DNA from 4 places in the Streptosporangium sp. NPDC002607 genome. Region 4 is predicted to be linked to each of the others. Evidence: riboswitches for the same ligand, from Rfam matches in the RefSeq annotation. Region 4 holds a riboswitch; each other region holds the start of a gene.
What was found. Region 4 has a riboswitch for cyclic di-AMP ahead of ACWD3H_RS29865 (CHAP domain-containing protein). Riboswitches for the same ligand answer to the same signal wherever they lie in the genome.

Region 1 (7,375 bases), on a different contig from region 4:
GTAGAGTCCGGCCTCGTAGCTCTCCGGGGCTTTGTCGTAGCGGGTCGCCAGGCCACGCCAGGTCTTGATCTTCTGGAAGCAGCGTTCGACAGTGTTGCGCTGCCGGTAGCGTTCCGGATCGAACGTGACGGGCCGCCCACCGGCCGCCCCCTTCTTCTTCCGGTTGGCTTGCTGGTCACTCTTCTCCGGGATGACCGCGCTGATCCCACGGCGACGCAGATAGGCCCGGTTGGCCTTGGAGGAGTAGGCCTTGTCCGCGGCCACCGCTGCAGGGCGAGTCCGGGGCCGGCCCACCGGCCCGGTCACGCGGATCTCGTCCAGGACGGTGGTGAACTGCGGGCAGTCAGCGGCCTGCCCAGGCGTGAGCACGAAAACCAGCGGCAACCCCGCGCTATCGGCCACGGCATGGATCTTGCTGCTCAGTCCGCCTTGGGATCGGCCGAGCGCGGCCGCCTCCGCCCGAGCTTCACGGCGTCGCCGGATGGCGGCGCGATCGTCCGCCTGTGGCGCGTCGGCATCGGGTGGGGCCTGCGGCGCGTCACCCGCAGCACCGGCGGCTGCTCGGGAAGCGGAGCCCCCTTTTCCTCGGTCAGCGCCTGCTCCAGCGCGTCCAGGGTTTCCCCGGCGACCGCCAGCCCGGCCGAGTCCTGATGCGCCCGCACGATCGTGGAGTCCACGCTGACCAGTTCCAGCCCGACCTGTCCTCGCGATGCGGCCTCGGCGATCAGCGCGTCCATCAGGCCCTGGAACACGCCGCCTTTGGCCCAGGAGTTGAACCGGGAGTAGACGGTGGACCAAGACCCGTAGCGTTCCGGGACGTCACGCCAGCTGGACCCGGTGCGAAACCGCCACAAGATCCCGTTGAACTGGTCGCGCACCCGCCGTGGCAGCGGCCCGGTCGCCGCCAGCGGCAGCTGCGGCTCGATCAAAGCCCACTCGGCATCGGTCACATCAAAGCGTGCCACATCCGAGTTCTACCAGTCACGGCAGCTAACCACCGATCCTCATCTAGATCCGAACTTCAAACAGCTCCTAGTACATCGAGATGTGCGGGTGGTCGTAGTGGTTGGCGGTGATGCCGCCGCGGTTGGACATGGTTCTCCAGCCGGAGCCGTGGTTGATGCGCTGGCGCCAGATCACGTACTTCACTCCGAGCTTGGACTTGTTCTTGATGGCCCAGGCGGCGATCTCGTCGCCGAGCCGGAGGTTGGCGGCTGAGGGCATCGTGCCGCCGGTGCTCATCATGAAGTCGCAGGCGCGGCCGAGGGGGTGCTCGCCGCCGTCGTTCGCGGACCGGTAGCAACCGACGGCGTACGGAAGGTTGAAGCGTCTCTTGACGGCCTCACGCATGATCCGGGTCCGGTCGGTGATGTTGTCGGCGCCGGTGGGGAGTTGCGGGGCCCAGCTGCCGTCGGCGCGGCGCCCGGAGCCGACGGGGGCGAGCTGGTCGAGCCTGTTCTTGATGTCCTTGATCAGATCTTCGACCTCGTCACGCTGGGTCTGCATCTCCTTGGCCTCCTCACCGATTTCGTCGGTGAGCCTGGCGGCCGTCTCGGTCGCCCTCTTCCTACGTTCGAAGCTCTCGGCGAAGCCCTGTAGGTGCGCGCTCTGCTGGGCGGTGAGCTGCTCCATCACCGCTGCTCCACCCATGTCGTCGGCGAACAGCAGCGCGGGCAGCCCTCCGATGCTGCTCTGGTAGCGGAGCTGGACTATGGAGTCGACCTGCTTTTCCGCCCTGGCGTAGAGGTCGGAGGCCCTGGCCAGGTTCTGCTTGGCGACGGCCTCGGCCTTCTGTGCCTTCTTGAGGGACTCGCGCTTGGCCGCGTATGCCTCGATCAGCCCGTCGACCTTCTTGCCGAGCTTGGCCAGCTCGGCGCGGAGTTTGGCCTCGGTCGGCTTGGGCTCCGCGCTTCCCGCGGTGGGGGCACCGAGGGTGAACGTGGCGACCAGGCTCAAACAAAGGGCCAGAGCCGCATGCCGACGGAACGTGGGGGACGGGGCCGCCACGAACTCTCCTCTCCTTCCGCCTACCGGGTTAGCTGACGGGTTCGGGCTGGAGAACGCCCTTCCACCGAAGTGGTTTCACCCCAGGTGCGGTGGTTCCCCGGCTCCCGGGCGATGCGCCTGGGATTAGGCATATCGGCTGTTGCAGCCGATGTGGGAAGGATAGTAGTGGTAAACACAGGGTCACGCGACTTCAAGACGAGACCAATTGGTGATTAGTTCGTGACAACAGAGCGCAGAAGGTGTGCTGCCTCCTCGGGCAGCACGTCGTTCACGAAGGCACCCATGGCCGACTCGGAGCCGGCGAGATATTTCAGCTTGTTCGGTGCGCGGCGGATGCTGAACAGCTCCATGTGCGCGTACGACAGGTCGCGACCGGTGTTGACCGGCGCCTGGTGCCAGGCCGCGATGTAGGGCATCGGCACGCCGAACAGCCCGTCGAGGCGGCGGAGCACGTCGGTGTAGAGCGGTCCGAACGCCGCGCGCTCCGCGGGCTCCAGTCCGACCAGGTCGGGGACCTGCCGGTGGGGGTAGAGGTGAACCTCCACCGGCCAGCGCGCCGCGGCCGGGACGAACGCCGTCCAGTGCTCGTTCGAGGCCACCACCCGGACCCCGGCCTCCCGCTCCGCGGCGAGCACGTCGGCGAACAGGTTGCCGCCGGTCCGCTCCCGGTGGCGCCCGGCCGCCCCGAGGGTCAGCTTGGTGCGCGGGGTCACGTAGGGGTACGCGTAGATCTGGCCGTGCGGGTGGGCCAGAGTGATGCCGATCTCGGCTCCCCGGTTCTCGAAACAGAACACCTGCTCCACGCCCGGCATCGCCGACAACTCCGCCGTACGGTCGATCCAGGCCTCCATGACCAGCTCCACCTGCTCGGGGGGGAGCATCGCGAATGAGGAGTCGTGCTCGGCGGTGAAACAGACCACCTCACAGCGGCCGACCCCGGGGCGGACCTCACTCAACCCGCCGACCTGCTGATAGTCGCCCAGATAGGTGGAGAACGAGGGGAACCTGTTCTCGAAGACCGCCACGTCGTAGGCCGCGGAGGGGATCTCGGTGAGGTTGCCGGAGGTGGAAGGGCAGAGCGGGCACTCGCTGGCCGGGGGCAGAAAGGTGCGGCCCTGGCGGTGTCCGGCCACCGCGATCCACTCCTCGGTCAGCGGGTCGTAACGCAACTCGGAGGCGGCGGGGCGGGGCGGCAGGTCGCGGCTGTCGACCGCTCCGCGGTCGGCGTCGTCGCGGCGGTCGAAGTAGAACAGCTCCCGGCCGTCGGCCAGGTGGGTGATCGTACGCTTCATCGGCCGACGCTCTCGCTCTCCTGCTGTGGCTCTGTGATGATCAGCTCTCCCACCGAGGCGGCGAGCTCCTCGCGGGCCTCCTCGGCCAGGCCGGAGTCGGTGACCACGATGTGGGCCTGGGCCAGCTCGGCGATCGTGCTGATGCCGACCGTGCCCCACTTGGTGTGGTCGGCGAGCACCACCAGGCGGTGCGCGGAGGCGACCAGCTCGCGGTTGGTCTCGGCCTCCAGCAGGTTGGGTGTGGTGAACCCGGCTCGGGCGCTCATCCCGTGCACGCCGAGGAAGAGGGTGTCGACGTGGAGTCCCCGGATCGCCGTGACCGCGACCGGGCCGACCAGCGCGTCGGAGGGGGTGCGGACCCCGCCGGTGAGCACGACCGTGCGATCGGCCCTGGGGGAGCGGTGGAAGACGTCGGCGATCCGGATCGAGTTGGTGATCACGGTCAGCTCGGGCACGTCGGTCACGTGGTGGGCGAGCGTCCAGGTCGTGGTTCCCGCGGAGAGTGCGATGGCGGTGGCGGGCCGGACGAGCCGGGCGGCCTGCTGGGCGATCGTCTCCTTCTCCGCCTGCTGGCGCGCCGACTTGGCGGCGAAGCCCGGTTCCTCGGTCGAGCCGGACCCGGTGGCGGTGGCGCCACCGTGGACCTTCTCCACCAGCCCGCGCTCGGAGAGCACCTCAAGGTCGCGCCGGATCGTCATGTCGGACACGCCGAGCTCCCGGACGAGATCGGCGACCCTGACCCCGCCCCTGCTCCGCACCCTCTCCAGGATCGCCTGCTGCCGCTGCTGGGCGAGCATTGACTCACTCCCTTTAATTCACCAGATTCCACCAAAATACCACGGCGGGTACCGGGAAATACTGTTGAATTATGGTGGTCACCTGCTCACAGCCGCTCAAGCTCCGCCATGATGTTCGCCCGCGCCGGCTCCTCCAGATCGGCGATGTGGAAGATCGCCGTAAGGTCGAGCAGTGAGCGCAGCACCGCGGCCCTGCCGGACCTGAAAGCGTCGTCGGGCACGAAGGCGTACTCCTCGCGCACGGCGGTCGCGTAGGCGGCGTAGACCTCCGGCGACGCGCCCAGGATCGCCAGGTCCGCGTCGGACAGCACGGCCCCGTCCGCGTCGCCCGGTGCGGGGGCGTGCGTGACGGTCAGCCTGACCAGCCGGGCGACCGTGGCCACCGCCTCGGGGGAGAGCCCCATCTCCGGCAGCGCGCGCTCGGCCAGGATGGCGCTCCGCTCCTCGTTGTCGCCGCGCCGCGGGTCGTAGACGGCGTCGTGGAACCAGGCCGCCAGCCGTACCAGGTCCGGGTGCTCGGCATGAGAGGCCAGGGTGTCGATGTGGGCGAGCACGGCCTCCAGGTGGGTGGTGGTGTGATACCTGCGGTGCGGCTCGTCGTACCGGGTGATCAGTTCACGGCCGAGGGGTTCGGCCTCGGGGCCGGACAGGGACAGCCAGCGGGCCATCAGCTTCTCGCGCATGAGGGCGAGCCTAGAACCTGGCCGGAGGGGAGGATCCTCAGGTGCGGGAGGCGCTGATCGTCAAGGTTGGGGCAACGCACCCACCGGAGCGGGGCGGATCGCGGTTCGGGCCTTGTGCGCCGGGCGTCGCAGGAGGAACGTGAAGGTCTGAACCGGTGGCATCGAGTCCCGTACGGGTCCGGAATCACGGGTCCGGAATCACGGAGGCCGGCACTCGCGGGACCTGGAAGGACCTCAGGGAAGGGGTGGTCGGCATGGCCAGAAGATCGCGTAAGGGCAAGGCCCGCAAGAAGCACAAGGCCAACCACGGCAAGCGGCCGACCGCTCGCTAGCCGTACTGATCACAGAGGCCGAGTCCACGGGGACGGGCGGTCACGCGCGGCGGCCCCAGGAGGCCAGCAGCCGGGTCTGCGCGTCGGTGTCGGAGGGCACCTTCCGGTGCTCTCCGGCCTGGTGCTCCCCGACGGCCGCGGTCTGCCGGTAGCCGGGTTCCGCGTCGGCGAACCAGGTGGCGCAGGCCGCGACCAACTCCGGGTCGAGCCGCTCGTCGGCGCCGATGGCGCGGGCCAGGTCCCAGGTGTGGATGAGGGCGTCGGCGAACAGTTCGGTGATGTACTCCCGGCCGGGCACGTCGCCGAAGGGCAGGTGGACGACGCGGTCGAGGACCCGGTGATCGATCGCCGCCTGGATGGCGGGCACGGCCGAGGTGTCGAACGCCTTGATGGGGTCGTCGCCGAGCAGGTCGCCCTCGAAGGCGTCGCCGATCTCCGCGTGGGCCCGCCCGGCCAGCAACTCGGGAGCCCACAGGTTCTCGCCGACCACGTGGTTGACGAGGGAGCGCACGTCCCAGTCGACGCACGGCGTCGGATTCTCCCACTGGTCGGGGCCGATCCGGTGGACGAGAGCGCCGAAGTCGTCCAGCGCGCGACGGTAAGCCTCGGGTACGTCGATGGTCATCATGCCCTCCCGATGCCCTCCCGGGTTCTCTCCCGGCCCTCATCTTGACCGTAACCCCTGGCCCGCCAGTAGTCATCGCGTCAATGGACATGACCGGCACGTCCGGGAGCGCATCCGACCGGACGGCTTCATCTCCCGGTCATCTCGGCGTCAGGGAAGAGTCACGGTATGTCGTGAGGATCTCTCCTATGCGCACCACGACCTTCACCCGAGCGGCCGTCGCCGCGGCCACCGGCCTGATCCTGCTGCCCGCGGCCGTGGCCCCTGCCGCCGCCGAATCCGGCCCCCGAGGCATCGAACTGACCTTCCTCGGCCGCTACACCACCGGCACCGTCGCCGCCGGTGCCTCGGAGATCACCGCGTACGACGCCAAGACCCGCCGGGTGTTCGTCGTGAACGCGCAGGCCGGCACCGTTGACGTGCTCGACATCCGCGACCCGCGCAAGCCTCGCAAGGTCGCCACCCTGGCCACCCCCGGGGCCAACAGCGTCGCGGTACGCGACGGTCTGGTCGCCGTCGCCCAGCAGGCCGCGGTCAAGACCGACCCGGGCACCGTCGCCTTCTTCGACGCCCGGAGCGGGAAGAAGCTCAAGCAGGTGACCGTCGGCGCGCTGCCCGACATGGTGACCTTCACCCCCGACGGGCACCGGGTGGTCGTGGCCAACGAGGGCGAGCCGTCCTCCTACTGCGAGGGGGAGAAGGTCGACCCCGAGGGCTCGGTGAGCGTCGTCGATCTGAAGCGCTGGACGGTGCGGACCGCGGGGTTCCAGAAGTTCGACGCCGAGCGGCTGCGGGCCAAGGGGGTGCGGATCACCGGTCCCGGGGCCACCGCCGCCCAGGACCTGGAACCCGAGTACGTCACGGTCGACGGTGACACCGCCTACGTCACCCTCCAGGAGAACAACGCGCTCGCGATCGTCGACCTGCAGCGGGTGGAGGTCCGCGACGTCGTCCCGCTGGGCCTGAAGGACTGGTCGAAGAGCGGTTTCGACGCCTCGGACAGGGACGGGAAGATCGACATCAGGCCCAGGCCGGTGAAGGGCCTCTACCAGCCCGACGGGATCGCGCACTTCCGCGACCGCGGGCGCACCTACCTGGTCACCGCGAACGAGGGTGACGGGCGTGACTGGGGCTGCCACGCCGACGAGGTCAGGGTGAAGTCGCTGAACCTCGCGATGCCCGACGCGGAGAACCTCAAGAAGGACGGCGAGCTCGGCCGGCTGAACGTGGCCGTCGACTCGCCCAGGGACGCGAGCGGCGCCTACACCGAGCTGCACGCGTTCGGCGCCCGTTCGATCTCGATCAGGTCCGCCTCCGGAGCGCTCGTCTGGGACTCCGGCGACGAGCTGGAGCGGCTCGTCGCCAAGGAGTTGCCCGAGGCGTTCAACGCCGACAACGAGGCGAACGACTCCTTCGACAGCCGCAGTGACAACAAGGGCCCCGAGCCCGAGGGGGTCGCGGTCGGTGAGGTGCGCGGCCGCACCTACGCCTTCGCCGGGCTGGAGCGGGTCGGCGGGATCGTCGCCTACGACATCGACAATCCCCGGGCGCCGAGCCTGGCCGGATACCTCAACACCCGCGACTTCGCCGGCTCGGTCGCGGACGGCACCGCCGGGGACGTAGGCCCCGAGGGCGTGCT
Region 2 (7,375 bases), on a different contig from region 4:
GCTCCGGTGGATCAGCTGTTCTGCGACTCGGCCGGGTCGGACTGTTTTGGCCGACGACCGGCGGCTTCACTCCGAAGTAGCTTGACGACTCCGAAGATGAAGGCTCCGCCGACGACCGCCGGAGGTATCAACGCGGACAATACGTCGTACATTCGTCCTCGCTCCGTACCGCTAGGTGGCTTTCTGGAGACCATGAAAATTTGGCGACGACTCCCGAGCCACGCGGGTGTCCGCCCGATCAGTCTGGAACCGCCCACAGATGACCATAGCGCCACCGGACGGCGACGTGCGTCAGCAGGGGCGACCATGCCCGTCACTCTCCAGCCTAATGCTTCTCTCCAGCCGCCTTACCGGTTGCAGTCGTAAAGCCGCAGGGAAAAACCGACAGGACGATCAGGTGATCATCGTCGCCTTCGGAAATACCAATGCCCGCCCGCTCTCCGGCCGCTGCGCCACCGGCCTCGGAGGGGCGAAGCTCCTGGTGGGAGAGCCTTCCCGCCGGGATGAACAACGCCTTGTCACGGAACCGGAGATCACCGCGGGCGGGTTCATCGCGAGAATGTCCACCGCCGGCAGAACACCCGGATGGAGAGCGGCTCGCTTCATCACCCGGGCGGCAGCCGATGCGACGCAAGCCTACGGAACAAGACGGATCTTCAACGCTTTCTTGCCAAGAGTACGACCCACTCTGGCGTGGAGTACATAGTCGTAGACCGTATAACCACCAAAGACGATGGGCTCACGGGACAACCCGGGCAACACCACACACCCATGATCCAGCTCCGTGAGAAGACCCCTGAACGCGCGGCGGAAGGGGAAGGAGAGAAACCCGCGGGCCGTCACCGGGGATGCGGGAGGCGGGCCGGTCCCACCATTCGATGACTGGTGTGCGAACCCTCGACGGGGGCAGATCCGGCATTGGCGTCTCATAGCGGCTTGCGGGCTCTCCTGAGCCCCTTGTCCGGCCTCAAACACGAATATTCCGCCGAGCACGCCGGGGCTCGATCATAAGTCCCCCCGCGTCGCCCATGGCATGGCAAATGATTTTTACGCTTCCGCGGCTTCCGTGGCCGAGGCGGTTACCCACCGCCAAGGTCCTCGTTTTTCTGGCCCGGGTACGAAATCGGGGCCGGCGGTTCAACCGCCGGCCCCGATTTACCCGGAACTACTTGATCTTGACGACGACCGTCCCGGCCACCTTGTCGTGCAGCGCCTGCTGCAGGGGCTTGTCCCACAGCAGCCACAGCACGTTCACGAGGCTGAAGATGTTGACGATCCAGCCGAGGAGGGGGATCCAGCTCAGGAACTGCGGGCCGAAGAACACACCGCCGCGCTTGAGCGCGACGTCGGAGCTGAGCCCGCCCGGCGGCAGGGTGCTGCCGACGGGCACGATCTTGATGCCCATGACCATCTTGCCGACGGTCTGCCCACCCCTACTGATCATGAAGAACTCGTAGGCGAAATAGATCGCCGCGCTGACCAGGGAGACGAGAAGGCTCGCGAGGAAGACGCCGCTCCCGTCGGTGCTGGCGCCCGTCGCGAGGTTGAAGCTGGGAGCCGTCACCAGGAGGCCGGTCAGCACCGCACTGATGATCACCCCCGGGATCGCCAGAATGATCGCGTCGATGATCCGCGCCACCAGGCGCTGCCACCACTCGGCGAGCGGGCCGGGAGCGCCGGGGGGGCCGCCGTAAGGCTGGCCGTACCCCTGCTGCCCATAGCCGGGCTGCTGGCCGTAACCCGGCTGCTGGCCGTAGTCGGGCTGCTGCCCGTAACCGGGCTGCTGGCCATAGTCGGGCTGCTGCTGACCGTACTGCTGCTGCCCGTAACCCGGCTGGGACGGCTGCTGCTGCCCGTAACCGGGCTGCTGGCCGTAGCCGGGCTGCTGCTGACCGTACTGCTGCTGCCCGTAACCCGGCTGGGACGGCTGCTGCTGCCCGTAACCGGGCTGCTGGCCGTAGCCCGGCTGCTCGTGGGACGCCTGCTGCCCGTAGCCGGGCTGCTGACCGTACGCGCCGGTCCCGCCCTGCTGGCCATAGCCCTGCTGCTGGCCGTACGCGTCCGTCCCGCCCTGCTGACCGTACGACTGCTGCTGCCCATACCCCTGCTGGCCGTACGACTGCTGCTGCCCGTACCCCTGCTGCTGGCCGTAGCCCTGCTGACCATAGCCGGGCTGGGCCACCCCCGGGCCGGTGTTCGGCTGCGATCCCTCCGACCGATATCCCATGATCGTCACATCGGGGTCGAGTTCGCCAGGGGCTCGACCCTGGTTGTGCTGCCCGTAATCCGGCTGTCCCGAAGGTGTGCGACTGCGCTCGGGATCATCCTGTGGATACGGCGGCTGTCCGTTGCTCACCGCGTCACCTCACTTAGACTGCGCATGTGGCAAATGTCAGACGCACATGCTTGCTGCTGCACAAGGTATCGACATAGGAATCAACAGTCACCTTTCCAGTCAGTCATCTCTAAAGTCATCAGAGTCGGGCTCGTGTGTCAGGTGCAGCAGCATCCGGGTGTTTCCCAAGGTATTGGGCTTGACGTGCTCCAGATCAAGGAACTCCGCGACGCCCTCGTCGTAGGAGGCGAGAAGTTCGGCGTAGACCTCCGGGGCGACGGGTGTGCCCTGGATCTCCTGAAATCCATGCCGGGCGAAGAAGCCGACCTCGAAGGTCAGGCAGAAGACCCTGCGCAGGCCCAGCTCCGCGGCCGTGCGGATGAGCACCGAGACGATCCGATGGCCGATTCCCATTCCCCTGCGGGTCGGATCGACGGCAACGGTCCGAATTTCGGCAAGATCCTCCCAGAGAACATGAAGCGCCCCGCAGCCGAGGATTATCCCCTCCGCGTCAGTCGCGACCCAGAACTCCTGGATGTCCTCGTACAGGGTGACGGTGGCCTTCTCCAGCAGGCGCGGGCCGGCTCCACCGTAGGTGTCGACGAGCCGCCTGATGGCACGGACGTCCGGGGTGCGGGCACGGCGGACCGTGACCGCCGGGGTGGCGCCGGGAGCGGGTGACCCCCGCCCCTCTCCCTCGGATCCGGCTCGCCGCTCCCCCTCTTTCCCGGGATTCGCGAACGGCACGGGAGAATGCTCCGCAAGCTGCTCCATGACCGATCAGCGTACGTCCTCTCCGGCCTTCAATTACGGCTCATCCTTAACTCTCGCCCCGGGGGCATCACATGACCCTTGGTAGTTGGATTACCACGCTGGGCGCACGACGCCTCTAATGTGTCGCAGCTCATCTTTGGCACGGTCCCGGACCTGGGAAGACCCACGCCACGCCCGCCGCGAGGAAGGCAAAGGCAGCGTAATGGCCATGTTGATCATATTGGCATGTGATCTTTCCGTGACATTTCAGTTGCGAAACCTCTACTGAGTTCGCAGTTCTGGTTGAGCAGGAACCACGAGTGCACTAATCTCCGTGCTCGATGTCAGAGACGTAAAAGCCTGACCCGCCGAATCTCCCGACCAGGGGAACCGGGGACCCACCACGTCCTTCGGGGTGAATCCGAGTGCCACCGGCGCACCCGGTAGGGCTGCCTCCGGCCCGAACCCGTCAGCTAACCCGGTAGGCGGCCGAGGAGAGGAGCCCGTTGGTGAAGCGCATGCGCGACCGCGCAGGAGAGCACGCGGGCGGCGACGCCCGCTGTCGAGAACGCGCGGCGCGGAGGCGGAGTCGCCGCATGGCGGTCATCGGCCTGGCGTTCGCCATCATGACCCTCGGCACCCCCCTGGTCTCGGCCACGGCGGATCCCGAGCCCAGCCTCCAGCAACTGGCCAAGCAGGCCGAGAAGCTGCACGAGGAGATCGGCACGCTCGCCGAGCAGTACAACGGCGAGCGGGTCAGGCTCAAGCAGGCCCAGCGAGCCGCGGAAAGCGCCAAGAAGACCCTCGCGACGAGCGAGTCGGAGCTCGCGACCCGGCGCACCAAGGCCACCCTCCTCGCGCAGAGCAACTACATGTCCGGCGGCCTGAACTCCGGACTCGCCTTCACCCAGGCGACCGACCCCGACACCTTCCTCGACCAGGCCACCACCAACTACGCCCTCCAGCAGCAGCAGAGCGAGGAGGTCGCCCAGGTCGGCCGGGCGATCGAGGCCGCCGAGCGGGCACAGGCCAGCGCCAAGGCGAGGACCTCAGAGGTCAAGGTGCTCCTGGAGGAGATCGAGGGCAAGCGCAGCAAGATCGAGCGACTGGTCTCGCGGGTCGAGAGCGACCTGTTCAGCGAGGTGCGCACCAGGGCCGTCAGCAACAGGGGTGCCCGGGTGAAGGTCGACGTGCCCATCGTGGGCAGCGGCAAGGCGGCGGAGGCGGCCCGCTGGGCGCTCACCCAGCAACTCAAGCCGTACGTCTGGGGCGCCGAGGGCCCCAACTCCTTCGACTGCTCCGGGCTGGTCATGTGGGCCTACCAGAAGGTCGGCATCAGCCTGCCGCACTACACCGGCAACCAGTGGACCGCGGGCACCCACATCTCCAAAAACGACCTGCGCCCAGGCGACCTGGTCTTCTTCTACAGCGACCTGCACCACGTCGGGATCTACATCGGCGCGGGCCTGATGGTCCACGCGCCCCGGACGGGTGACGTCATCCACATCGCCACGATCGACAACCGGCCCTTCGCCGGCGGGGTGCGGATCGCCGACTGAGCGGCTGAGCCGGGCCGGTCACGGATCGCGAGCCGCCCGGCCCTTGGCCGGGCGGCGAATCCTGCCGTGCCGAGGGCCGGTCAGACGGGCACCCCGCAGACTTGCGCCCCTCGGACGATGCCCGCAGGTGCGGTGACCGACGGCAACGCGGTGAGGCGCCGTCTGACCGCGGTGGGCAGGACAGCCGAGGGGCAGGGTCTAGATCAGGCGGCGGCGGGCCGCCCAGGCCACGGCCTCGATCGCCGTGGCGACACCGATGCGGTCGCAGATGCCTCTGAGCCTGCGCCTGACGGTCCGGCCGCTGATATCGAGGCGGCGGCCCACCCTGTCGACGGTGACGCCCTTGGCGAGTTCAGCCAGCAGCACGAGGTCGTCGTCGCTGAGACCGATATCACTCATGCCCAGGGGGCTGTCGCCATGGCGAGAATCCACTTCTGGATATGCCATCAAGAGTCACTCCCCCCACTCTGGAAACCGGGCGCGAGACGCCGGAAATGAATACCGTCCGCCAGGAACGGTAAACGCCTTGTTCAAAGGTCGTCAAGTTCTACTCTTCATAGCGAGCGCCCACTATTGACATACTAGGTGCTACGTGAAGTACTCATGATATGTCAGTGCCTTTGGGGTTAAGTCACGACCGTGCCCCCGCACGAGCCCGCAGGTGCCCCCCTGGCTGCGACAACAGAAGTCCTGGCAGAACAAGGTTTCGCCGGAACCGCCGCGGCGGCGCGCACCCGCGGGGCCGCATCCTCGGTGGAAGCGAGCCACCCGTTTTTCCCCGGGAAAATCGATCTCTTCCTGGCGCTCTTCGACGGCCACGCCGTCTGGCGCCTTGACGGCACCTCGCGGAAAACTCTGAAATGGGAAGCCCGCAAGAGCACCTTTGCGGCATTAGCGAAGTATCGGGTGCCGACGACGGGCGTCAGGCGATATTGGACACGCTTAAAAGGGAGTTTCTGCGCTATGCAGAAAGCCGTCCGAAATTACACGGGGGAGCGTGAGCACGGACCCCGCGGTTTGCGGCCCATGGGGATTCGACCCGTCCGCCCAGGAATCGTCCGCCTGCCGTGCTCGCGCCCACGCGCGCCGGCGCGGAGCCGCGCGGGACGGTGAAGAGGTGCTCGCGAGGTGGTGAGGGCGCTACCCGGTACCGCCGACCGGGATTCGAAGGTGCGCGCCGAGCCCGACCGGCCCGCCCCGGGGATGCCGCCCCGGGCCGTCATCCGGGCTTCGATCCCGGCGGAGACGATCGCGCCGCCGGACCGCGCGGGACGAGGTCCCACGCGGTCCGGCGGCGCTGCCCGCAGACTCAGCCGGTCGGCTTGACCAGCGGGAACAGGATGGTCTCGCGGATGTTCTTACCGGTGAAGGCCATGATGAGGCGGTCGATGCCGAGCCCCAGGCCACCGGTGGGCGGCATCGCATATTCCAGTGCGGTGAGGAAGTCCTCGTCAAGCTGCATGGCCTCGGCGTCCCCGCCCGCGGCGAGCAGGGACTGCTCGGTGAGGCGGCGGCGCTGCTCGACCGGGTCGACCAGCTCCGAGTAGGCGGTGCCGAGCTCGGTGCCGAACCCGATCAGGTCCCACTTCTCGGTGAGGAGCGGGTTGTCACGGTGCTGGCGGGTCAGCGGGGAGGTCTCCACCGGATAGTCCATGACGAACGTGGGCTGGATGAGCGTGTGCTCGACGAGCGCCTCGAAGATCTCCTGGACGAGCTTGCCCTGGCCCCACTTGGCATCCCAGTGGATCTCCCGGGCGTCCGCGAGCTTGCGTACGTACTCCAGGGGCGTCGCGGTGGTGATCTCCTCGCCCAGTGCCTCCGAGACCGACCCGTAGAGGGTGATCCGCGGCCACTTCGCCAGGCCGAGGTCGATCTCCTGCCCCTGGTGGACGACCACGGAGTGGCCGAGGGCCGCCACGACCGCCTGCTGGATCATCCGCTGGGTCAGGTCGGCCATGTCGTTGTAGTCGAGATACGTGCCGTAGGCCTCAAGCATCGTGAACTCGGGGTTGTGCGTGGAGTCCGCGCCCTCGTTACGGAAGTTGCGGTTGATCTCGAAGACCTTCTCGATGCCGCCGACCACGAGCCGCTTGAGGTAGAGCTCGATCGCGATGCGAAGGTAGAGCTCCATGTCGTAGGCGTTGATGTGGGTCTTGAAAGGCCGGGCCGTGGCTCCGCCGTGGATCGGCTGGAGCATCGGCGTCTCGACCTCCAGGTAGCCCTCCTCGTGCCAGAAGTCACGGATGGACCGCACCACGGCGCTACGGGTGTAGGCCAGCTTCCTGGCCTCGTCGTTGACGATGAGGTCGACGTAGCGCTGGCGGACCCGCGCCTCGGGGTCGGTGAGCCCGGCGTGCTTCTCCGGCAGCGGGCGCAGGCACTTCGAAGTGATCGCCCAGCGGTCGGCGAGGATGGACAGCTCCCCCCTGCGGGAGGTGATGACCTCACCCTCGATGCCCACGTGGTCGCCGAGGTCGACGTCGCGCTTCCACGAGGCCAGTGCCTCCTCGCCCACCTTGTCCAGGGAGATCATGACCTGGAGATCGCCGGAGCCGTCGCGGATGGTGGCGAAGCAGAGTTTGCCACCGGTCCTGGACAGCATCACGCGGCCGGTGACACCCACCTTGTCGCCCGTCGCGGTGTCAGCGGAGAGATCGGCGTATTTCTGGCGGATCTCGGCGTTGGTCGCGGTGCGCGGGAAGTTCACCGGGTAGGGGTCGACGCCCTC
Region 3 (7,375 bases), on a different contig from region 4:
TCACCGGCGTCCCGGACTTCCTGAAGGTCGAGCAGGTGATCCTGTACCGCTTGAAGGCCGCCGCCGCCGGAGCCGTGGCCCAGCTGCGTTCCGCCCTGACCACCTGTGGTTCCAACACCAACGCGGGCTCCACCTACCGTTACGTCTCCTCGCGCCTGACCGGGCTCGGGGACGAGGCGCTGAAGGTCTCCGGGCAGGTCTACTACGGCAAGAAGGCCGGCGTGGGCGGTGACCGCAGCGTGCTGGTCAGGAAGGGCAACGCGGTCCTGGTCTACCTCTGGGGCGGTGAGTACTCCAAGCCGGCGAAGAGCGACTGGGCCAGGCAGCTGAGCGACGCCAGGAAGATGACCGCGAAGATCTGCGACATCGCCGCCTGCTGACCGGGCGATCCGGGGCCCCAGGGAGACCGGGACTGCTACCTGCAGCTATAGGGCTAAACACGGGAAAAGGTGATCTAAACCTTACTTGTTCTGTACTATTCGCCGCAGGTCTGTGCAGTCTGGAGGCGTTGACGTGGCCGTGGCGGGTATGCCGGTTGGACTCATTCGGATACCGGTGGCGGCCGGGCTCGCCCTCGCGCTGCTGATGGTGCCGGTGAGCGGGGCCTCCGCGGAGCCGAAGCCGACACTCGCCCAGGCCAAGAAGAAGCTGGAGAAGCTCAACGAGCAGGCCGACCAGATCGTCGAGAAGTACAACCAGGCCTCGGAGAAGTGGAAGCGGGCCAAGAAGAAGTACGTGACGCTGAACAGCGAGCTCGCCCGGCAGAGCGAGCAGGTCGCCGGGCTGCGCAAGGAGCTCGTCGCGATGGCGGTCAGCACCTACCAGTTCGGCGCGGTCAACAGCTGGGAAGGCATGATCTACCAGGCCGACCCCGGCGCGCTGCTGAGCGGCCTGGCCTCGGTCGACCAGATGTCGGCCTCCCGGGCCCAGTCGCTGAGCGCCTTCGACGAGGCCACCAAGGCGCTGCGGCTCAACAGGAACCTGGCCAAGGGCGCGCTGAGCGAGGCCGACGAGACGCGCGGCGAACTGGCCAAGGAGAAGGCCAAGGCCGACAAGATGGTCAGGGCTCAGACGAAGCTCCTGCGCGAACTCAACGTTTTCAAGACGGGCAATCCCGAGAGCACCGGGATCCAGTACAGCGGCCCCGCCTCGGGCAACGCCCGCGCCGCCCTGCAGTTCGCCTTCGCGCAGGTCGGCAAGCCCTACCAGTACGGCGGCACGGGGCCTGGCGGCTGGGACTGCTCGGGCCTGGTCCAGGCCTCCTGGCGCAGCGGGGGGGTCAGCCTCCCCCGTACCACCTGGGAGCAGTGGAGCTGGGGCACCAGCCGCAAGGTCTCGCTGAACGACCTCCAGCCGGGCGACCTCATCTTCAGTGAGGGCCTGGGCCACGTCAGCATGTACGCGGGCAACGGGCAGATCGTGCACGCCCCGCAGACCGGCGACGTCGTCAAGGTCGTCCCGCTCTCGGCCTACGGCCGTCGCCTCGTCGGAGCCGTCCGCCCCTGACGCGCGGTGCGCGGGTCCCGGCGGCCGAAAAACCGGGTGCGTCGCGCGCGGCGGCGCTGCCAGCATCGGAACATGATCACTTCATGGATGCTCGACGAACTCGCCCATGCCGGTCCCGAGCACCTCGACGCCGCGTTCGTCGCCGGGTTCGACCGCAAGCAGGGCAGGCCTGATCCGGGGGAGGACCTCGCCGCGCTCGCCGGGCGCGGCCTGGGGGAGACGGCGACGGTCGTGGAACTCGGCGCGGGGACGGGGCAGTTCGCGCTGGCCGCGGCGCGGCGGTTCCGGCGCGTGGTGGCGGTCGACGTCTCCCCGGCGATGCACGACTTCCTGACCGTCCGGGCCGCCGAGGACGGCCTGGCCAACCTCGAATGCGTGCGGGCGGGCTTTCTCTCCTACGAGCACGCCGGGCCACCCGCGGACGCGGTCTACACCCGTCACGCCCTCCATCAGCTCCCCGACTTCTGGAAGGCGGTCGCACTCGACCGCATCGCGCGGATCGTACGACCGGGGGGCGTCCTGCGCCTGCGCGATCTGATCTTCGATTTCCGGCCGGCCGAGGCCGACGCCGTGCTCGGCCGCTGGCTCGACGGCGCGGCCGACGATCCCGCGCTGGGTTATACCCGCGAGGACTACGCCGAGCATCTGCGCACCGAGTACAGCACCTTCCGGTGGCTTCTCGAGCCGATGTTCGACGCCGCCGGGTTCGAGATCGTCGAGGCGGACTTCAGGGAATCGATCTACGGCGCCTACACGTGCGTCCGGCGCTGACCCGTGCTCCGCGGCGGGAGAGGGCCCCTCGCGGCTTCAACCGTGAATTATGGCAAATGTGATGAACATTACAGAAATCGCGATTTGTCGGGCGTGATTCCTAGGGTGTGACGAGAGTCATATCTCAATAGCATAAATAGCCATTAAGCAGGGGTAACAGGAAGATCACGAAGGCTTATTGATCTTCTTGTTTGGCGAATGCTTTGCCGAAGGTTGGAGATCGGGGTAACTTCTGGCCTCGCGACGTGCAAGCCATGCCGTCGCGGTGAATGTCGGTCTTCGGGCCGGTGTCCCTATAGAAATCCAACCGGCCGCCGTTCCCCTGCCGGGGACGGACCTCATCACGGCGGCCCGCCGAATCTATGCAGCCAGGAGGCATGGAACCGGGGACCCAAAAGGCCCGACACAGCGTGGCCAGGGGTGAATCAGCGCATTTGCGCCGTAGGGCATCTTCCAAGCCCGAACCCGTCAGCTAACCCGGTAGGCATCAGTGGAAGCACCAAGGAGAAATCCTGTCTACCACCCCGTGTAACACCCGTCTGTCGCGCCTTTTCCGCCTTTCCCTCGGCGGCATCGCCCTAACCCTGACCGCCTCAGCCGGAGCGGTCACCCTGGGGCCGACGGCGGCCAGGGCGACGACGGACAGCACCCCTGAGATCCTGGTCAACACCGCGGCCGGAGTCTCCGAGCAGGCCGAGAGCACGAAGAGAACCGTGCACAAGGCCAAGGCCGGTACCAAGGTCAAGACCAAGATGAGCAGGGCGGCCCTGCAGAAGGTTCGGGCTCGCAAGGCCGTCTCGACGGCCAAGAAGCAGGTCGGCGATCCGTACCGGTGGGGTGCCTCCGGTCCCGGCGCGTTCGACTGCTCGGGGCTCGTCAAATACGCCTGGCGCAAGGCGGGCGTGTCCATTCCCCGGATCACGCACAGCCAGTACCGGGCGATCAGGAAGAAGGTCTCGTGGAGCCACCTGCGCCCCGGTGACCTGATGTTCTTCAGCGGAAAGGGCCACGTCGGCATGTACGTCGGCAAGGGCAGGATGGTCCACTCGCCGAGCAGCGGCAAGACGGTCCGGATCGTGAAGCTGGAGGGGTACTACCGGTCCTCCTTCGCCGGAGCGGTCCGGCCCGGAGCCTGAGCAGGGGCGTCGGCCCCGTTCCTCACATGTGCGGGGACGGGGCCGCTCCGTTTCCGGCGAAGGCCGCGAGCGCGTGGCCGGCGGCCTGGGCCGGCGCGGATCCGCGCTACCGGATCACCTTTCCGGCGGCAGAACACGGCAGGTCAGGGCACGCTCGCGCCCCGGCGGGCACTCCCGTGCGGGCCTTCACCTCCGGCCCGAAGGCCGGAGCGCCGGCCCGCGTTCCGCTAGCATCACATCGTTATGTCCGTCCCGAAGGGGCGCCGCACCGTGCTCGCCGGGATGCTGGCGCTGATGAGCGTGGGCCCGTTGGCCGGGACGGGACCTCTCCTGGCCGGAGCCGGCCCGCTTCCTCGCGACCCTCTCCACCGCGCCGGAGAACTCCCCGTCGACCTTCGCGACCTGTGGCCCGGTGCCGCCGTCGTCGTCCGGGGCGAGCACTCCCTCGTGATCGGCCACGACGTCTCGCCCGCCGTCCTGCGGGACCTGGCCGCCAGGGCCGACCGGGCCCGCCGCGCGGTCGCGGCGATCTGGGGGCCGGTCCGAGCGGTGATCCTGTTCCCCGCCACCGACGCCGAGGCCGCGGCACTCGCCGGAGCGGAGAGCACCCGGGGCCTGGCCGCGATGGCGACCGCGGACCGGGTGATCGTCCTGCCCTCGGGCTACGCGAGGCTCAGCACGACCGGCAGGGACGTGGTGATCACGCACGAACTCGTGCACGTGGCCACCGGCGCGACCCGTGGCGGCCGGGTGCCGATGTGGCTGTCGGAGGGCTTCGCCGACTACGTGGGCTACCGCGATGCCGGGATCCCGGTGCGGACGGCCGCCGCCGAACTGGCCGCCGAGGTGCGCGCCGGAGTCCTGCCCACCCGTCTCCCCGGTCCCGCCGACTTCGCCCCCGGCGCCCCGCGGCTCGCGCAGGTGTACGAGGAGGCCTGGCTCGCCTGCCGGTTCATCTCGGAGCGCTTCGGCGAGAAGGCTCTGGTGAGGCTCTACGGTGGCGATGTCACCGGCACGCTCGGCCTGTCGCCTGCCCAACTCACCGTGGCGTGGCGTGACTACCTCGAAAAGGAACTCGCCTGACATCCTTGTGTCCTTTCCCGGTCCAGGGCTCACCTGGCGGATCTCGCCGTGGCGAGGAGTGGTCGGCGGGTGCCTCGCGAGGCACGGGAGGGAGCCGCGGCGTGCCGCGGTGACCGGTGACGACTCGGCGAGGCGCCGTCCGGCCGACCGCGGCAGGCAGAAGATCCAAAGGACGGGGCCCCGGGTTCGGGCTCCACGCTGGAGGTGTTTGATGACGCTGAGCACGACGGACGCGCCCTCGGGCGTGCGGCCGGCGGGGTGGGCGCTGGCCGCGCTGGGGGTGGTCACGCTGGCGGTCGTGGCGTTCGCCACGCCCTGGCGGGCGCTGCCCGAGGGGGCCCCGGCGGTCGTCCCCGATCCGGCCCGCGACTTCACGGCCGAGCAGATCGCCAGGTCCGAGGCGTTCGACAAGCTGGTCAGCGTACCGGGTTACCTCTCCCTCGGCCTGACGCTGGTGGTGGCGGGGGTGCTGGTGGGCATCCCGCTGGGCGCGCGGCTCGTCGGCCGGCTGCGGGGGCCGTGGTGGTTGCGGGCGCTGCTCGGCGTGCTGGCGCTGTCGGTGGCCGTCGCGATGCTGCGCTGGCCGCTGGGGATGTGGTCGGAGACCTACCTGCGCGACTTCGGGCTGTCCACCCAGACCTGGCCGACCTGGACCGCCGACCGGATCAAGAGCATCGGTGTCGGCACCGCGCTGACCGCGATCATGGTTCTGGCGGTGGTCGCGCTGGCGCGGCGCTACCGGCGCTGGTGGATCCCGGCGGCGGCCGGCGCGTTCGCGCTGACGGTGGCGGCCTCCTTCGCCTATCCGGTGCTCATCGAGCCGATCTTCAACGACTTCAGGCCGATGGAGGCCGGACAACTCCGCGACGACCTGCTCGCCATGGCCGCCAGGGACGGCGTGCCGGTGGAGGACGTGCTCGTCGCCGACGCCTCCCGGCGGACCACCGCGCTCAACGCCTACGTCTCCGGATTCGGCGCGACCCGCAGGATCGTCGTCTACGACACGCTGCTCCGGGCGCCCGCCGACGAGGTCGAGCTGGTGGTCGCGCACGAGCTCGGTCACGCCAAGGCGGGCGACGTGCTCTCCGGTACGCTCGTCGGAGCTCTGGGCGCGGCGTTCGGGGCGTGCCTGCTCTACGTGGTGACCTCGGCGGGGGTCGTGCGGCGCCGCGCGGGGATCTCCTCCATCGGCGACCCGAGGGCGGTGGGCCTGGTCATGGGGTTGCTCAGTCTGGCCACGGTGCTGTCAGGACCGGCACAGAACCTGGTGAGCCGGCACATCGAGGCCCGTGCGGACGTCCACGCGCTGGACCTGACCAGGGATCCGGCGACGTTCGTCGCCATGCAGAAACGGCTGGCGGTCACCAACATCTCGGATCTGTCACCCGACCTCGTGGAGTACGTGCTCTACGCCTCGCATCCCAGCGCGCCGCAGCGCATCGCGCTGGCGCGCTCCTGGGCCCGGCTGAACGGTCTCTCCGAGCCATGAGGCGCACGCTGGTGGTCACGAACGACTTCCCGCCCCGCGCCGGGGGGATCCAGTCGTTCGTGTACGGTCTCATCGCCCGCCGCCCGCCCGGCTCGGTCGTCGTCTACGCCCCCCAGTGGCCCGGCAGCGAGGACTTCGACCTGCGGCAGCCCTACCCCGTGGTGCGGCACCCCACCTCGCTGATGCTGCCCACCCCCGCCGTCGCCCGCCGGGCGGCCGCACTGATCGCCGAGTTCGGCTGCGAGACCGTGGTCTTCGGGGCGGCGGCACCGCTCGGGCTGCTCGCGCCCAGGATGCGCGAGGCCGGGGTCCGCCGCGTCGTCATGGTCACCCACGGCCACGAGGCGGGCTGGACGGCGCTCCCGATCGGCCGCCGGGTGCTCGCCAGGATCGGCGCGCACGCCGACGTGGTCACCTACCTGGGGGAGTACACCCGGCAGCGGCTGGCCAGGGTGATACCCGAGGACAAGCTGGTGCGGCTCGCGCCCGGCGTCGACACCGAGGTGTTCGCGCCCGAGGCCGGGAGAGAGCAGGCGCGCGCGGCGCTCGGACTGGGAGAGCGGCCGGTGGTGCTCTGCCTGTCCAGGCTGGTGCCGCGCAAGGGCCAGGACACGCTGCTGCGAGCCTGGCCCGGCGTGCTGCGGGACGTTCCCGACGCGATGCTCCTGATCGTCGGCGGTGGCCCGTACCGCAGGACCCTGGAGCGGCTGGCCAGGCCGATGGGCGGCTCGGTCCAGATCACCGGCCCCGTGCCGGAGGCCGCGCTGCCCGGCTACCTGGCAGCGGGCGACGTGTTCGCCATGCCGTGCCGTACCCGCCTGGGCGGTATCGACGTGGAGGGGCTCGGCATCGTCTATCTGGAGGCGTCCGCCAGCGGGCTGCCCGTGGTGGCCGGCTCCTCGGGCGGCGCCCCCGACGCCGTGCTACGCGGGCAGACCGGCCTGGTCGTCGACGGCACCCGTCCGGACGAGGTCACGGCGACCCTGGTCGACCTGCTCAAGGATCCGGCCGGGGCACGTGCCATGGGTGAACGCGGGCGCGAGTGGGTCGCGCGCGAGTGGAGCTGGGAGCTCGCCGCCTCCCGCTTCGCCCGCGTTCTGGAGTCCGTGGAGGCCCCCGACTAGCCGTAGAGGGACTCGACCTGCTTGGCGAAGTCGCGCATCACGACGGCGCGCTTGACCTTGAGGGTCGGGGTGAGGTGTCCGCTCTCCTCGCTGATGTCGACGTCGAGCACGGTGAACTTCTTGATCTGCTCGGCTCTGGAGACGAACTTGTTGGCGTTGTCCACGGCCTTCTGCACCTCGGCGACGATGGCCGGGTCGGAGCTGAGGGTGGCGAGGTCCGCGTCCGTCCTGCCGTTGGCGGCCTTCCACTGCTCCAGGGCCTCGGC
Region 4 (7,375 bases):
GCCCCCTGGGCAGGCTCCGCAGCCGCCTGTCGAGAACCTTTCCCTGAGCCGCGCGGCCACAGCGGCACGGCACGGGCGGGAAACGGCGGATCGCCCCGCGTCCCCCGTGCCGCGCCCTCTCCTCCGGTCCGGAGGGGGGCGCGAGCGCCGGCCCAGCGCCCTGAGTCGACGCGCTCTTGGGCATGAGTACCGCGTGTGCGGCACCTCTGCGGCTTCCTGCCTCGTCGACCCGCGCCACCGGGGTGGCCTTGTCGGGTCTCCACAGGCTTGCGAACCCTTCCGGTTCCGTTCCCGCTCATCCAGCGGTACCTGACGCGGTCACGCCGGCATGCGCTGATTCGCCGTTAACGGCGAATCAGCGTTCCCTGCCCCGCCACGCGGGAGAGTCCGTTTCCCCTCCGGTCTGAGGGGCGGAGCACTACGGACGGCTCAGGTAGCGGCGCATCCGGCGCTTGGCGCGGTAGCCGATGCGCAGCACGTTCGGCGGGACCTCCACGCGCATCCGGGCGCGACGGCGGGCGGCGGCGTACTCGGGGCCGTCGAGCAGGGACTTGGCGGGGACGAGGCGTCCCGAGCGTGCCTGCCCGACCAGGGAGACCATCCGCGAGACCCAGTCGCTCTCGTCACCGGGATGGAAGTAGTTGTCCCTGCACCAGCCGTCGTCCGGGTCCAGGAAGCGCCCCGCGGAAAGATCGTCGAGGGTGCCGAGCAGGCCGCTGTCCTCGAAGACCAGGTTGATCATCTCGGCGCCCACCCCGAAGTCCGACAGCACCAGCAGGGGCACCTTCTGGGCGATCGCCTCCAGCGCGGCGGTCGAGCTGACGGTGACGAACCCGGCCGCGTGGGCCAGGTGCTCGTGCATGGGCCCCACCGCGAAGCGCACGGCCCCGGCGCGCACCCTGCCCTCCTCCACGAGCGACTGCCACAGGCGCTGGTAGTGGTGGCGCTCATTGTGGGTCTGCCGCTCGCCGTCCAGGGCACGGAGCTTGACGACGACGTCCAGATCCGGCCGTCGCCCGGCCAGTTCGGCCAGGGCCAGCAGGATGCTCTCGCGCTCCTGTCTCCGCTTGGGCACCTTGGCCTGGGTGGCGAACACCACCCGGTCCCGCGGCCCGATGCGGGCGACCTCCTCCTGGCCTCGCAGAAACGGCAGCCGGGCCAGCCCCACCTGGCCGCCCCCGCCCAGCTCACGGCCCATCGCCGAGAACTCCTCGACCTCCCGCCCGCTGTGCAGCACGAACAGCTCGCATCCGCTGCGAAACAGCCAGGCCTTCTCGGTGGCGGGGACGGAGATGCCAGGCAGGCCCGAGACGAACACCGGCCGTGGCCGCAACCCGGCCAGCACCTCGCCGACCAGCACGTCCACCACGGGCCCCGTGCAGGCGGCGAGCACCACGTCGGGCCCGAGCCGCTCGGCGGCCCGGCGCAGCGCGCGGGCCGAGAGCACCGGCGGATCCGCCGCCGAGCCCGCGACCGCGGCACTGATCTGCGCCGGGGACGGGGTGATGGGGGTGCGGATGACCGCCAGCTCCCTCGTGCATCCCGAGGGCAGGTCCCGCAGCAGGCAGGCCGCCCACTTCAGGTAGGAGTCAGAGTCGGCCACGGCCAGGACCTTCAACGAGAACCTCCAACGGGGATCCCCCGCTTCATATCCGATTTCACATGGGCGGACCCGGCGCGGCTCGCATCCCGGGGCGGCACGCCACCGGCCTCCGGCCGCGGGGTCACGAGGTCACGAGGTCATGCCCCGGTGGCTCCCGTGTCGTGATGGGCGAACATCGACAGGTGGGAGCGGAGCGAGGGGGCCGCCTCCACCGTCCACCACTCGTCCGGGACGTCCACCGTCTCGACCGGGACGCCCCTGGCCGAGAGCAGGACCCGCAGGGAGGTGACCGCGGTGGACGGCAGGCTCAGTACCCGCTGCCCGGCGGCCAGCCCGCGCAGGGTCATCTCGGCGGGGATCCCGCCGCCGTAGACGGTGATCCCGGGCTGCTCCCCGACCCTGGCGAGATCGTGGGGGTCCTCCCTGCGGTGCGGGAAGTAGGCCACCGGCCCGGCCGAGCCGAGAGCGGCCAGCCAGCCGAGGTAGTGGTCGCGGTGGATCAGGCCGTTGCGGACCAGCGAGGTGCCGAGAACGACCGTGAGCTCCTTGGGACGGGGCACGCGCAGCGGCTGCGACCGCAGCCAGGCGAAGTCGTGGGTGATCAGCTCGGCCCCTCTCGCCCGTACGGCCTTCGCCAGGTCCGCGGGAACGGGCAGCGCTGTGAAGATCGACAGCCGCCCCGAGCGGGCCGCGGCGCGCAACCTGAGTCCGGCCGCCGCGCCGAGGGCGGTTCTGAGCCGTCCCGCCTTCCCCCGGGCCCTCAGCAGGGGCGTACCCGCGTGGCCGACGAGCAGCTCCAGGAGCCTGATGGTGGCCAGCCCGTCGTCGACGATCACGATACGGCCGGGGCGCCCGGTGAGCCAGCGGAACTGGACCTTGCCGGAGAAGGCGTCGCCCACCGCCCAGGTCACGCCCCGGTGCGGCCTGGGCATGTCCGGCCGCGCGGCGGTGAGCTCCAGGCCCGGCGGCAGGGTGAGGCGCCCGAGCTCGCGCCCGGTGGCGGCCAGGGGGCGGAGCCTCGCCCTGGGCACGAGGTGGCTGCGGGCACCGAGCAGCCCCGCGTGGTGGGCCTCCACGGCGCAGAGCATCTGCAGCGGGGATTCCACCCAGGCGATGGCCGAACCCTGATCCCGCGCGTGGTCTCGACCGTCCTCCACGCCGGGTGATGACCCGTTCACGACTGACCCAAGCTAACCCGGTGGCCTTAAGCGCCGGGGAACCACGGATGAACAGCCGCCCACGCGTGCTTGCGCGCGGTCTTTTCGATCTTTATCGTGGTGTACGGAACCGTTTCGTACACCACGGAGGAGTGAGCATGTGGACAGCCGATGAGATTCCCGACCTGACCGGCTCCACCGCCGTGGTCACCGGGGCGAGCGGCGGCATCGGCGTACCGACGGCACTGGAGCTGGCCAGGCACGGTGCCAGGGTCGTCATGACGGCACGCGACCCGGACAGGGGCCGGGCCGCGCTGGAGGCGGTCAGGGCGGCGGCGCCGGGGGCGACGGCCGAGGTGAGAGCGCTCGACCTGGCCGACCTCCGCTCGGTACGCGCCTTCGCGGACACCGTCGACGGGCCGCTGGAGCTGCTGGTCAACAACGCCGGGGTGGGCCCGATGTCCCGGCGGACCACCGCCGACGGCTTCGAGACCCAGTTCGGCGTCAACCACCTGGGGCACTTCGCCCTGACCGGCCTGCTGATGCCACGCCTGCTGGCCGCCTCCGCGGCCCGGGTGGTCACGGTCTCCAGCGACGCGCACTCCCTCGGCGCGATCGACTTCGAGAACCTGGGGCTGGAACGCGGGTACGGCATGTTCTCCGCGTACAGCCGTTCCAAGCTGGCCAACCTGCTGTTCGCCGTGGAGTTGCAGCGCCGCGCCGACGCCTCGGGGGCGGCGCTGCTGAGCCTGGCGACCCACCCGGGCATGACCGCCACCGGCATTCTGAAGCCGGGCGCCCTCACCCGCCCCTTCAACGCGCTGATGCGCCTGGTGGCACAGCCGGTCGCCAAGGGCGCCAGGCCGTCCCTGTACGCGGCCACCTCTCCCGAGGCGAGAGGCGGGCAGTACATCGGCCCGGGGCCGAAAGTGCTGCGCCCCTCGCCGAAGGCACTGGACGAGGCGGTGGCGGCGAGGCTCTGGGAGAGGTCCGAGGCGCTGACCGGCGTACGATTCGGGGAGATCCGCCAGCACTAGCGAACCACCGGAGGCACCTTGCGTCTCGACCCCACTCGGGAGCGGGCGATCCTCGACGCGACGGCCGGTCTGCTGTCCGAGGTCGGATACGACCGGATGTCCATCGACCAGATCGCCAGGCGGGCCAGCGCGAGCAAGGCCACGATCTACCGTCGCTGGGCGGGCAAGGAGGCGCTGGTCGTGGATCTGATCTGCAACCACCTTGAGATCGACGTCGTGCCGCCGCCCGACACCGGGTCGATGCGCGGGGACCTGATCGGGGTCGTGGACGGGTTCTGCCGGATACTGGAACGGAAACAGGCGATGATCTTCGGCCTGTTTCCGGCGTTCCTCACCTCCCCCGAGCTGGCCTCCGCCCTGCGCGACAACGTGCCCCGCCCCGACATCACCGGCACCGTCCCGCTGCTGGAACGCGCCAGGGAGCGCGGCGAGCTGCCAGGGCCGGTGGACCCCGCGGAACTCAGGAAGGCCACCGAGGCGCTGGTGTGGTACCGGCTGCTCTTCACCGGTAAGCCACTGGATCGGGAGTTCGTCGAGGACACGGTCGACCGGTTCCTGCTCCCGCTGTTCCGATCCTGGTCCGGCCAAGAGAGCTGAGGCCCGCCCTGCCGCCGGCGGGCCCCTGAGCCGCCGAACCTCGTTCGGGCCTTCCGGGGGAGCGGGACGCATCCGCTCCGCACTTTTTACCATCGAATATTTGTTGCAAAAAGTTAAGGCCTGACACCCTTACCGGCGAGCCTCCCGATCATGCCATACCATCCCGGGTCAGGCGATCCACCGGCGGGTACCACACGGCTGGATCGCCGAGGAAACAGGGGATCCCGCCCGCGACGGGGCCGCGACCCCGTCCACCGCGACCGGCCGGAGGACGAGGGTGACCCGCCTCCTTCCCAGGCCAAGCGACCCCCCGTCGTACCCCTGCGACTTGGACGTATCACCAAGTCAGGGCAATGTGTCCTACTTGTAATCGTCTGTCCGAGTGACGTACGTTCGTCCTGTTCATGGCAAATGTCTGGGTCTGTATAGATCTAAGCATTGCCGTCACATTGCCCGACCGTGTTCCACCTGGGCGGAACCCCTCCGCCCGCGGTGAGCACGGCCGCCGAATCCGCGAAGTCTGCGGAACCGGGGAACCACGTTCCTGGGGTGAATCAGCGCGTTCTCGCGCCGTAGGGCACTTCCCAGCCCGAACCCGTCAGCTAACCCGGTAGGCGGCATGGAAGCGAAGCAAGGAGTCGAACCCCGCTATGACCAAGCACCGCCTCACCCCCACCTTCAGCGCCCCCCGCGTGGCGAGCGCCCTCCTGGGCGCCTGTGTCGTCCTGGCGACCGGCTCCGTGGGCTCCGCAGCCCTGGCCGACAGCCACACCGCTCTTAACCCGCCCGCCGACGCGAAGATCTCCGAGGTCTCGCAGCACAAGCCCGCGAGCACCCCGCTCGAGATCGCGGCCCAGAGGCTGCCCAAGGTCTCCGCCGCGCAGGTCCTGGACCTCGCCTCCAAGCAGATCGGCGTCCGCGAGAACTCCCAGGGCGGCGGGACCAAGTTCCACTCGTGGTACATGTCCTCCCCGCGCGCCAAGGAGACCGTCGCCCGTGACGGCGGCACCATCCAGGGCTACGCCAACGCCCCCTGGTGCGCGATGTTCGTCTCCTGGGTCGGCGAGATGGCCGGCATCCGGCCCACGATGGGCTGGGACGCCTACACCGTCACCCACGCCAAGTGGTTCAAGAACAACCACCACTGGGGCACCACCCCCACTCCCGGCGCCGTCGTCTACTTCGACTGGGCCGGCGGCAAGAGCCTCGACGGCATCGACCACGTCGGCTTCGTGAAGAAGGACAACGGAGACGGCACGATCACCACGATCGAGGGCAACACCGGCAACGGCAACGTCGAGCAGCGCATCCGGCCTGTCTCCCAGGTCGTCGGCTACGGCTACCCCGTCTACGCCAACTGATCCACACCCGCCGCCCGCGCCATCCCCCATGGGGCGGGCACCCGGCACCCCGCCGGTGAACGCGGGCCGATCCGCACTCGCCCAGGGGCGCCGCTCGCTCGAGCGGCGCCCCTGACGGCGTTCCCCCGGCCGCCTTCGCGACTCCTTCGCATCGATCGTCCCACCGTGGTGCCCCTTTCGCGGTGACGTCCAGCGCCCCGGTGGCATCCACGATGCCGCGAGAGTGTGCGCACTCCTCATCCCAGGCCCTGAACGCCTCATCGACACCGGCTCCATCGACGTCGGATTCGGGGTGCTCGCCGGATTCCGGGGGCCGCCAGAGGTTCCGGCGGTTCTCTCCGTTCAGCACGTTCCGGAACCGGCTTCGCTCGACCACGCCCATGTGCCGGACCAGCCCGAGCAGGGACGGCTCCGAGGGGGTGCGGTCTTTTCTCCGAGCTGCTCGGCGGTCAGGCCCGCGATTTCATCGGTTACCTCCAGCGTGGAGACCCCCGCCTTCAGACGGGGGAGGAAACGCGGCACGGTGCCGCGTTTCTGAATGGGTTGCGTAGCCGTAGCCGTCCGCTCTCTGGAGCATGCGAACGTGGCGGTGGCCGATGCCCTGCACGGTGCCGTGCCGGGTGGTGATGTTGAAGCTTCCGGTGGTGCGGACGGCGACCCGGCCGGTGTGAACCCCGGCCTTCTTGCCTGCCGGGACGTTTGCCCGGACCAGGTCGCCGGTTTGGAAGCCGTGGTGCAGTTTGCTCCGTGGCCGGGCAAGACGGGGGAACCCGTATCGGTCGGGGACGGTGCGGGCGTAGGTGCCGCGCCCGGTCGCCGTGACCACCAGGACCGTGGACGGCCAGGCAGTCACGCTCTCCAGTTCGCCGACGTGCAACGCGTCCAACGTGTGGGACTTCGGAGCGCCGGTGCGGGAGCGGTTCCATTTGGTGCGCCCGCCGGAGGCGCCTGCCACGGGCAGGCCGGTGGCCTTCAGCGCCTGCCACAGTGCCCAGCGGGTGGTGTTGACGGCGGCGGCGTCGCGCAGCGGTGCTTTCGCCTGCTTGAGGATCTTCGTCAGGAGGGTGGGCTTGTCCTTGAGGAACTCCTGCACGGGGGTGGCGTTCTTGGTCTGGTTACAGCCGATGCAGGCCAGGGTGAGGTTGCTGACGCGCTCAGAGCCGCCCCGGCTGCGGGGGTGGATGTGGTCGAGGTTGAGCGGTACGCCGCTCGCGCCGCAGTAGGCGCAGGTGCGCCCCCACTTGGCCAGCAGGTATTCGCGGACCTCGTACCCGGCGAGGGTGCCCCGCTGGTAATCCGCTCCTTCGAGCGGCCGCCCGGCCGACAGGGCGTGGGTGTCGAAGGAGACCTTCTCCACGTGGACGGCGGCCACGGGCGCCCACCGGGTCAGCCGCGCCACCCACGACATGGTGGTGTCGCAGCGACGGCGCGAGCCACCCCTGCGGCTTGGTGCGGTTGAGGAACCGGGGGGAACGGTAGCGCAGGTTCCGCGACCGCCTCCCTCGCCGGTACGCAGCCCGCGAGGCGAGCCTGTCGCGGATCAGCACGCCCCGGTGGTCGAGCCGGATCGCATACCGTCCGGCCCGGCTCCCGGCCTGGCCGGTGAACACCCCCAGGCCG

Region 1: another riboswitch for cyclic di-AMP. It lies ahead of ACWD3H_RS18400 (coiled-coil domain-containing protein); the one in region 4 lies ahead of ACWD3H_RS29865 (CHAP domain-containing protein).
Region 2: another riboswitch for cyclic di-AMP. It lies ahead of ACWD3H_RS00605 (NlpC/P60 family protein); the one in region 4 lies ahead of ACWD3H_RS29865 (CHAP domain-containing protein).
Region 3: another riboswitch for cyclic di-AMP. It lies ahead of ACWD3H_RS10905 (C40 family peptidase); the one in region 4 lies ahead of ACWD3H_RS29865 (CHAP domain-containing protein).

What each region holds. Positions count from the first base shown of each region.
Region 1 covers NZ_JBSFWD010000014.1:155,712-163,086, forward strand. The annotation lists partial or broken gene ACWD3H_RS18395 (IS5 family transposase) at 1-965, opposite strand, end outside; gene ACWD3H_RS18400 (coiled-coil domain-containing protein) at 1,033-1,956, opposite strand; cyclic di-AMP (ydaO/yuaA leader) riboswitch at 2,011-2,147, opposite strand; gene galT (galactose-1-phosphate uridylyltransferase) at 2,220-3,299, opposite strand; gene ACWD3H_RS18410 (DeoR/GlpR family DNA-binding transcription regulator) at 3,296-4,096, opposite strand; gene ACWD3H_RS18415 (HD domain-containing protein) at 4,183-4,779, opposite strand; gene ACWD3H_RS18420 (50S ribosomal protein bL37) at 5,034-5,111, shown strand; gene ACWD3H_RS18425 (TIGR03086 family metal-binding protein) at 5,152-5,739, opposite strand; gene ACWD3H_RS18430 (choice-of-anchor I family protein) at 5,925-7,375, shown strand, end outside.
Region 2 covers NZ_JBSFWD010000001.1:124,684-132,058, forward strand. The annotation lists gene ACWD3H_RS00595 (RDD family protein) at 1,166-2,227, opposite strand; gene ACWD3H_RS00600 (amino-acid N-acetyltransferase) at 2,456-3,109, opposite strand; cyclic di-AMP (ydaO/yuaA leader) riboswitch at 3,445-3,592, shown strand; gene ACWD3H_RS00605 (NlpC/P60 family protein) at 3,685-4,647, shown strand; gene ACWD3H_RS00610 (helix-turn-helix domain-containing protein) at 4,846-5,046, opposite strand; gene lysX (bifunctional lysylphosphatidylglycerol synthetase/lysine--tRNA ligase LysX) at 5,957-7,375, opposite strand, start outside.
Region 3 covers NZ_JBSFWD010000007.1:176,624-183,998, forward strand. The annotation lists gene ACWD3H_RS10890 (hypothetical protein) at 1-380, shown strand, start outside; gene ACWD3H_RS10895 (C40 family peptidase) at 529-1,506, shown strand; gene ACWD3H_RS10900 (class I SAM-dependent methyltransferase) at 1,579-2,277, shown strand; cyclic di-AMP (ydaO/yuaA leader) riboswitch at 2,620-2,779, shown strand; gene ACWD3H_RS10905 (C40 family peptidase) at 2,991-3,413, shown strand; gene ACWD3H_RS10910 (hypothetical protein) at 3,657-4,496, shown strand; gene ACWD3H_RS10915 (M48 family metallopeptidase) at 4,708-5,985, shown strand; gene ACWD3H_RS10920 (glycosyltransferase family 4 protein) at 5,982-7,109, shown strand; gene ACWD3H_RS10925 (AMP-dependent synthetase/ligase) at 7,106-7,375, opposite strand, start outside.
Region 4 covers NZ_JBSFWD010000031.1:107-7,481, reverse strand. The annotation lists gene ACWD3H_RS29890 (polysialyltransferase family glycosyltransferase) at 1-47, shown strand, start outside; gene ACWD3H_RS29885 (DUF6716 putative glycosyltransferase) at 419-1,603, opposite strand; gene ACWD3H_RS29880 (hypothetical protein) at 1,741-2,760, opposite strand; gene ACWD3H_RS29875 (oxidoreductase) at 2,919-3,797, shown strand; gene ACWD3H_RS29870 (TetR/AcrR family transcriptional regulator) at 3,816-4,394, shown strand; cyclic di-AMP (ydaO/yuaA leader) riboswitch at 4,888-5,026, shown strand; gene ACWD3H_RS29865 (CHAP domain-containing protein) at 5,045-5,755, shown strand; partial or broken gene ACWD3H_RS29860 (mycothiol transferase) at 5,655-6,188, opposite strand; partial or broken gene iscB (RNA-guided endonuclease IscB) at 6,219-7,375, opposite strand, start outside.